Regions from separate parts of the Bacillus sp. JST-5 genome, predicted to be linked through region 1. Evidence: predicted binding sites of a transcription regulator. Region 1 holds the regulator's gene; the other holds the start of a gene.
The links. The regulator NrdR, encoded in region 1, represses ribonucleotide reductase genes. The targets are predictions, from matches to a motif close to AACACNATATATNGTGTT.

Region 1 (3,431 bases):
GTGCCAACACCGAACGTATCTTTAGTGGATTTAGTCGTAGACTTAAAGAGGAATGTAACAGTTGAGGAAGTGAACGAAGCATTTATAACTGCTTCTCAAGGCTCTTTAAAAGGAATTTTAAATGTTACAGACGAACCACTTGTGTCCATTGATTTTAATACAGATCCTCATTCTGCCATTATTGATAGCTTATCAACGATGGTCATTGGTGAAAACAAAGTGAAAGTACTAGCATGGTATGATAATGAATGGGGTTACTCTTGCAGAGTTGTTGATTTAGTTAATATCGTTGCAAAAGAATTACTTTCAAAGGTGAAAGTGGAATCTGTTTAATGAACGTAAATCCCCGGGAAAGCCTGGGGATTTTTTATGAGTTTTTGAATAAATCGATTTTTTATAGTTAATATTCTTTTCATTTTTTATTTTTCAAGAAGTACTATATATAGTGAATAAAAAAACGCTAACTTACATGCTGTGATTTACTTTCATATAATAAATATATGGCAATCGCTTCGATAATTGAAAAATATGTCGTATTCTATTGCAAAAAAAATATAAACAAAGTATACTAATTTTCGTGAACTTTTATAAACTGTCAGTAATAATAACTACTTAAAGGGTTAGGACCTCTTAGGACTAACTTTCCCCCGTGGTAGTTATTCATTGATAGTATCATTCACTTTTTCATTATTAGTAAAAAATATGTAAGGGGGAAACCAATATGGAAACTATGGGTCGTCATGTTATTTCAGAGCTTTGGGGATGTAACTTCGACAAATTGAACAGCATGGAATCAATTGAAAAAATTTTTGTTGAGGCTGCTTTAAAGTCTGGTGCAGAAATTCGTGAAGTAGCGTTTCACAAATTTGCTCCTCAAGGTGTAAGTGGTGTAGTTATTATTTCTGAATCACATTTAACGATTCACAGCTTTCCGGAGCATGGTTATGCAAGTATAGACGTTTATACTTGCGGTAATTTAGATCCAAATGTGGCGGCAGATTACATTGCTAATGCTCTTGGTGCTAAAAAAATTGAAACAATCGAAATTCCTCGTGGAATGGGATCTGTTCAAGTTAAAAAACAAGAAGTCATTTCACTTTAATAGGAAAAAACGCGGAGATGTACAACTCGTGCATCTCTTTTTTAATTCCCTAAAATATCCAAACCATTTTTTAATACTTTATTTTCCCTTGATTCATTAGTAAAATAATGATATATAGATTTGATTAATCAGAAATTATTATGATCGGAGCTGTCTAATCGATGAGATGTCCGTCTTGCCAATATATTGGATCAAGGGTACTAGATTCAAGACCTGTCGAAGATAGTAAATCAATACGTAGAAGACGAGAATGCGAAAAATGTAGCTATCGCTTCACAACTTTTGAAAAAGTTGAGGAAATTCCTCTTATTGTTGTAAAAAAAGAAGGAACACGTGAAGAATTTAGTCGTGAAAAGATTTTACGTGGTTTAATTAAGGCATGTGAAAAACGTCCAGTTTCTTTAGAACAACTAGAACAAATTGCCGATGAAGTAGAAAAAGAGCTTCGAAACATAGGAGTATCTGAAATTAAAAGTGACAGTATTGGTGAAATGGTGATGGACAAGTTAGCAAAAGTTGACGAAGTAGCTTACGTTCGCTTTGCTTCCGTGTATCGACAGTTCAAAGATATAAATGTATTTATAGAAGAGCTTAAAGACTTAATTACGAAGCAAAAATAAATAAGCAATCCTTTAAGCGCCTGAAGCATTTTAGGTTGACCACCATTCGGGATAAGATCCTAAAATGTCGGAGCGCTTTTCATATTTAGGAATGAATAAGAAAGGTTTGAATGATAATGGTACAACATTGGACAGAAGTCGTACCTGGAGATCGTTATATCGTAACGATGGACGGTTTTTTTCATGATCTTGATCGGAAAGTATTATCCTATTTATATCAACCGCTTATTGGGCCGGTATGTCTTAGTTTATATATCACATTATCTAGCCAAGTGGAAGAAAATCGGCTATGGTCAGAACCTTCACTCCATTATCATTTAATGAGTTTATTAGGACTAAGTCTTCAAGAAATATATGATGCCAGACTAAAACTGGAAGCGATTGGACTTTTAAAAACGTATGTGAAACAAGAAGATGATTCAAAACAATATGTATATTATTTGCAACCGCCTCTCTCACCGAAACAATTTTTTTCCGATAGTATGTTAAATATTTTTTTATATAAAAAGATTGGGAATCAGTTGTATCGTCGTTTGAAACAATTTTTCGCCGATCGACCATTTCAAGTTGAAGAATATGAAAATGTGACGAGAGAGTTTCAACAAGTTTTTACTTCCAGTTCTATGATGACAGAAAGTCAAGACAAAGATCTGTTTAACCATATTGGAAGTCGTTTTATTGAGAAACCTGAAGCTGAAACGATTACTGTTTTCCCAGAAACGTTTAATTTTGATCTATTTTTAGCAGGTTTAAGCGACCATATTATTCCAAAAAGTGCGATTACTCCAACTGTGAAAGATGCGATTCTCAAATTAGCGTTTCTTTACGGGATTGATCATATCCAAATGAAAAATATTGTTTTTACCGTTATTAACGAAAAAGATGAAATTGATATTGAACAATTGAGAAAAACAGCACGCGACTGGTACCAGTTAGAACGTTCTGAAGAATTACCAATGCTCATTGACCGGACCCAACCGAGGACCTTATTGTCTGAAAATGTTTCAAATGATCCAAAAGAAGTACGTCTCATTCAATATTTAGAAACTGTCAGTCCGAGACAAGTATTAAAGGACATCTCTAATGGGGCTGAACCTTCAAAAGCAGATCTTCAACTCATTGAAGAAATTATGTTCCAACAAAAATTGCCACCTGGTGTTACAAATGTTCTCATTCAATATGTTTTATTGAAAACAGATATGAAACTTCATAAAAGCTACGTTCAAAAAATCGCCAGTCATTGGGCACGGAAAAAAATAAAAACGGTGCAAGAGGCTATGAACTTAGCAAAAAAAGAGCACCGACAATATATGGAGTGGGCAAACCAAAAAAATAAACCTTCATCAAAGGTGGCTAAACCGATTCGCTCAGAAAAAGTTCCTGAGTGGTTTAAAGAAGATGAATTTCGGCAAACGGCAAAATCAAATGAGTCAACTGATGAGACATTTGATTTTGAAGAAGAAAAACGGAAAATGGAAGAGCGCTTAAAGAAATATAAAAAATAGGAGATGATTCCCTTGGAGAAAATTGGTGTAACGATTCAAAAGTTATCCAACAGTGAGGGATTTCTTGCCCGATATGAAAAAATGAAAATGGAAATATTGCAAAATGAAGAGGTTCGGCTATTTTTGAAAAAACATTCTAGTCAAATTACATCAGAAATACTTGATCGTAGTTTAACGAAACTTTATGAATATATTACACAATCG
Region 2 (3,431 bases), on a different contig from region 1:
ATAACGTTATCTTGCATGCGAACTCCAATTTCAACCGTTCTTTTTAATTTTTCAAAATCAACGGTTTTTGTTTTGCGATCGACCATTTTTGCTAAATTGATAGCCGCTAAGTTACATACGGAATACGGGGCTAACGGTTGTTCGCCACACGGATTTGTCGCAACGACTTTTTGACCGTAAGCTTTCGCATTGGTCATGTCATTAGCATTGTCAATAAAGAAAATTCCTGGCTCTGCAGAATAGGTTGCACAAATATTAATTAAATTCCAAAGTTCTTTTGCTTTAATTTTACGATATGTTTTCACACGGTACCCTAATTTCTCCCACTCACGAACATCCCCAACTTCATGCCAATGTTCGTTGTAATAATCCATTTCTTCTTCCGTATACGATTCAATGTCTGGAAACTTCAATTCGAATTCTCCATCTTTTTCAACCGCATCCATGAATTCTTTTGTTAAACATACCGATATATTCGCACCCGTTAAAAATTCAGGATTATGAACCGAATATGTTCCACCGGTTCTTAGTTTATCTTCTGCTTCTTTAATAATTTCTTCGCTAAAACCGCCGTATCCTGGAATATTTTTGTAGTTAATAATTCCTTGGTACATCGCTTTTTCTGTTTCTGTTAGAGGAGTAAATTTTAATTTTTCTTCCGCGGCTTTTTTAATTTGCTCATCATTTGTATTCTCAATTAAAAATCTTAAGATGCGAGGATTTTGCATTTTTGAAATGATGAACTCGATAATATCTGGATGCCACACCGCTAGCATGATCATTTGTGCTCCTCTTCTAGATCCACCTTGTTCAACTAAGTGTGTAAGTTTTGCGATATCATCCAGCCAAGAAACCGAACCAGAAGACTTTCCATTAACTCCTTTGGCTAAAGCATTTCGTGGACGTAATGTCGAACCATTGGTACCAACACCACCGCCGCGGCTCATAATTTCCATCACTTGTTTTCGGTGTTCAGAAATCCCCTCTCTTGAATCTTTAACAAATGGCATTACGTAACAATTGAAATACGTAACTTCCGTACCAGCTCCTGCTCCATATAAAACACGCCCTGCCGGTACAAAATTGAGTTCAGAAAGTTCTTGGTAAAATTTTCCAAACCATTCTTTCCGTTTTTCTTCCGTTTTCTCAACATCTGATAAACCTTTAGCATTTCGTTTAGCAATTTGTTCGTAATAGACTTCCAACGGTTTCTCAATGACATCGAGTGAGCGTACAATAATTCCCGATTCGATTTCTTCCTTATGATCGAGAACTCCTCGATACTCTTCCTCAATGAAAACTTTTGCTTTATTATTTTGTCTATCTATATCAAGTATGTACCCTAAACCTCTTGCTGGAAATTTAGGATCTTCCTTTATTGTTAAGACAACTAAATCACCTTTTGTTAACGTAATTTTTTCTGTATCTTTAAAGGAATAACGATCAATCATCACAAGTCTTGAGACACCTTTGAAGGATAATTTCATATCCGGGGTAATCGGATGGACTTGTGGAAATAAACGAATCGCTTCATTCAATTGTTCGATATTCAGTTTTGGTTTCTCCATCTCCTTAATAATCATTGACATACAAACATCTCCCTTTTCTATTACTATTAGAAGAAATATCCATGGTGTCTATTAAATTAGTTTAAACTTATCATATGTCCTAACGAAAATCAATATATAGTGTCATTAATTTTTATCAATATCAATATATTGTGTTTTTAGGCATATTCGTCGAAGTTTGTCAAGCGTATTTCCGCCTATTTTCTGAAAAAATTTTTTGACTTACAAAAAAAACGCTGTTTTCATAGTCAAATGATTGACTTTGAAAACAACGATATCTTTTATCTTGAAAAATTCCATTCCTCATTTTCATAGCGGTTTTTCGCTATGGAATGTACGAACGATAATTGTTCTTTCGTCAATTCTAACGGTTTTAACTCAATTTCTAAGCCTGTTTCAAAACCTTTTTTAAATGCCTGTTTTGCCTGATCAAACGTAACGTTTTCATTTTTTAATTCGTTGATTGCTACAGCTTTATTTTTGAATGACTGTTTCATTCTTTCTTTTACTCTCTCATTTGGATATTTGAATAAAGAGAATAGTTTATCCTCATCAATATCCAATAGGATAGAACCGTGTTGAAGGATCACACCTTTTTGACGCGTTTGTGCACTTCCAGCAACTTTTCTTCCTTCTACAACTAGTTCATACCAGCTTGGAGCATCAAAACATACAGAAGAACGTGGATTTTTTAGAACCTCCCTTTCTTCCTCTGTTTTCGGTACAGCGAAATAAGCATCCAATCCTAAGTTTCGAAATCCTTCTAAAATGCCCGTAGAAATCACTCGATATGCTTCCGTTACGGATGCTGGCATTTTCGGATGCTCCTCTGTAACAATCACACTGTATGTAAGTTCATGTTCATGAAGGACACCTCGACCTCCTGTTGGTCTTCTAACAAATCCTAATCCCAATCGTTTAACTGCTTCCATATCAATTTCTCGATCCACTTTTTGAAAATAACCTATGGAAAGACTTGGAGGAGACCAACCGTAAAAGCGGATTGTCGGGCCAATTTGACCTTCACTATGCCATAATAAGAGAGCTTCATCTAACGCCATATTAAAAGAAGGTGAACAAAAACCGCTATCAATAAAATTCCAAATTTCTTTTTTCATGTTTAACACCTTTTTTCTATCATTTGCATTTACTCATTCTAGCAAAATTAGCAAAAAAAATAAAGGATAACACCTTCCATATAAAAATAGAAAACTATACAATTTCCTTTGCTCTTTTTTCCTATCAACTATATAATAAATATTGTCTTAGCAAGCGGAAAGGAGTACTCAATATGGGAAAATATATTGCATTACTGATTATAATTGCCCTTATTATTTATTATGCTTACACATGGTACATACGAAAGAAAAATGTAAAAGTATTGACCCAAGAAGAATTTATTAAAGGCTATCGTAAAGCTCAATTAATTGACGTAAGAGAACCGAATGAATTTGAAGGCGGACACATTTTAGGTGCAAGAAATATTCCGCTATCTCAATTTAAAATAAGGATGAAAGAAATTCGTCCTGATAAGCCTGTTTATTTATATTGTCAAGGTGGAGCGAGAAGTTCTAGAGCGGCATTAATGCTTTACCGTAAAGGATATAAAGAGTTGTACCAGTTAAAAGGCGGATTTAAAAAATGGACAGGTAAAATTAAATCTAAGAATTAAACATCTTTAAGAGATTCTTCATAAACGAGAATCTCTTTTTTTCATAGTTATTGATAAGGGGGATGGGACAATGAAATTAAATGAGCTAGAAATTCAAAAACGTCTTGCTATCCTAGAAGGATGGAAATTGACAGATCAACGTTGGATTGTGAAAAAATATCGGTTTCATGATTATTTAAAAGGTGTGGAAT

Region 2: AC3ASS_RS01100 (vitamin B12-dependent ribonucleotide reductase) is a predicted target of NrdR. The motif match lies at 1,676-1,693, and genes of this name have one in related genera.

What each region holds. Positions count from the first base shown of each region.
Region 1 is NZ_JBYLHW010000005.1:29,087-32,517, reverse strand. It holds gene AC3ASS_RS02500 (glyceraldehyde-3-phosphate dehydrogenase) at 1-333, shown strand, start outside; gene speD (adenosylmethionine decarboxylase) at 722-1,102, shown strand; gene nrdR (transcriptional regulator NrdR) at 1,264-1,722, shown strand; gene AC3ASS_RS02485 (replication initiation and membrane attachment family protein) at 1,839-3,227, shown strand; gene dnaI (primosomal protein DnaI) at 3,240-3,431, shown strand, end outside.
Region 2 is NZ_JBYLHW010000002.1:76,082-79,512, forward strand. It holds gene AC3ASS_RS01100 (vitamin B12-dependent ribonucleotide reductase) at 1-1,583, opposite strand, end outside; gene AC3ASS_RS01105 (lipoate--protein ligase family protein) at 1,850-2,686, opposite strand; gene AC3ASS_RS01110 (rhodanese-like domain-containing protein) at 2,860-3,240, shown strand; gene AC3ASS_RS01115 (4a-hydroxytetrahydrobiopterin dehydratase) at 3,311-3,431, shown strand, end outside.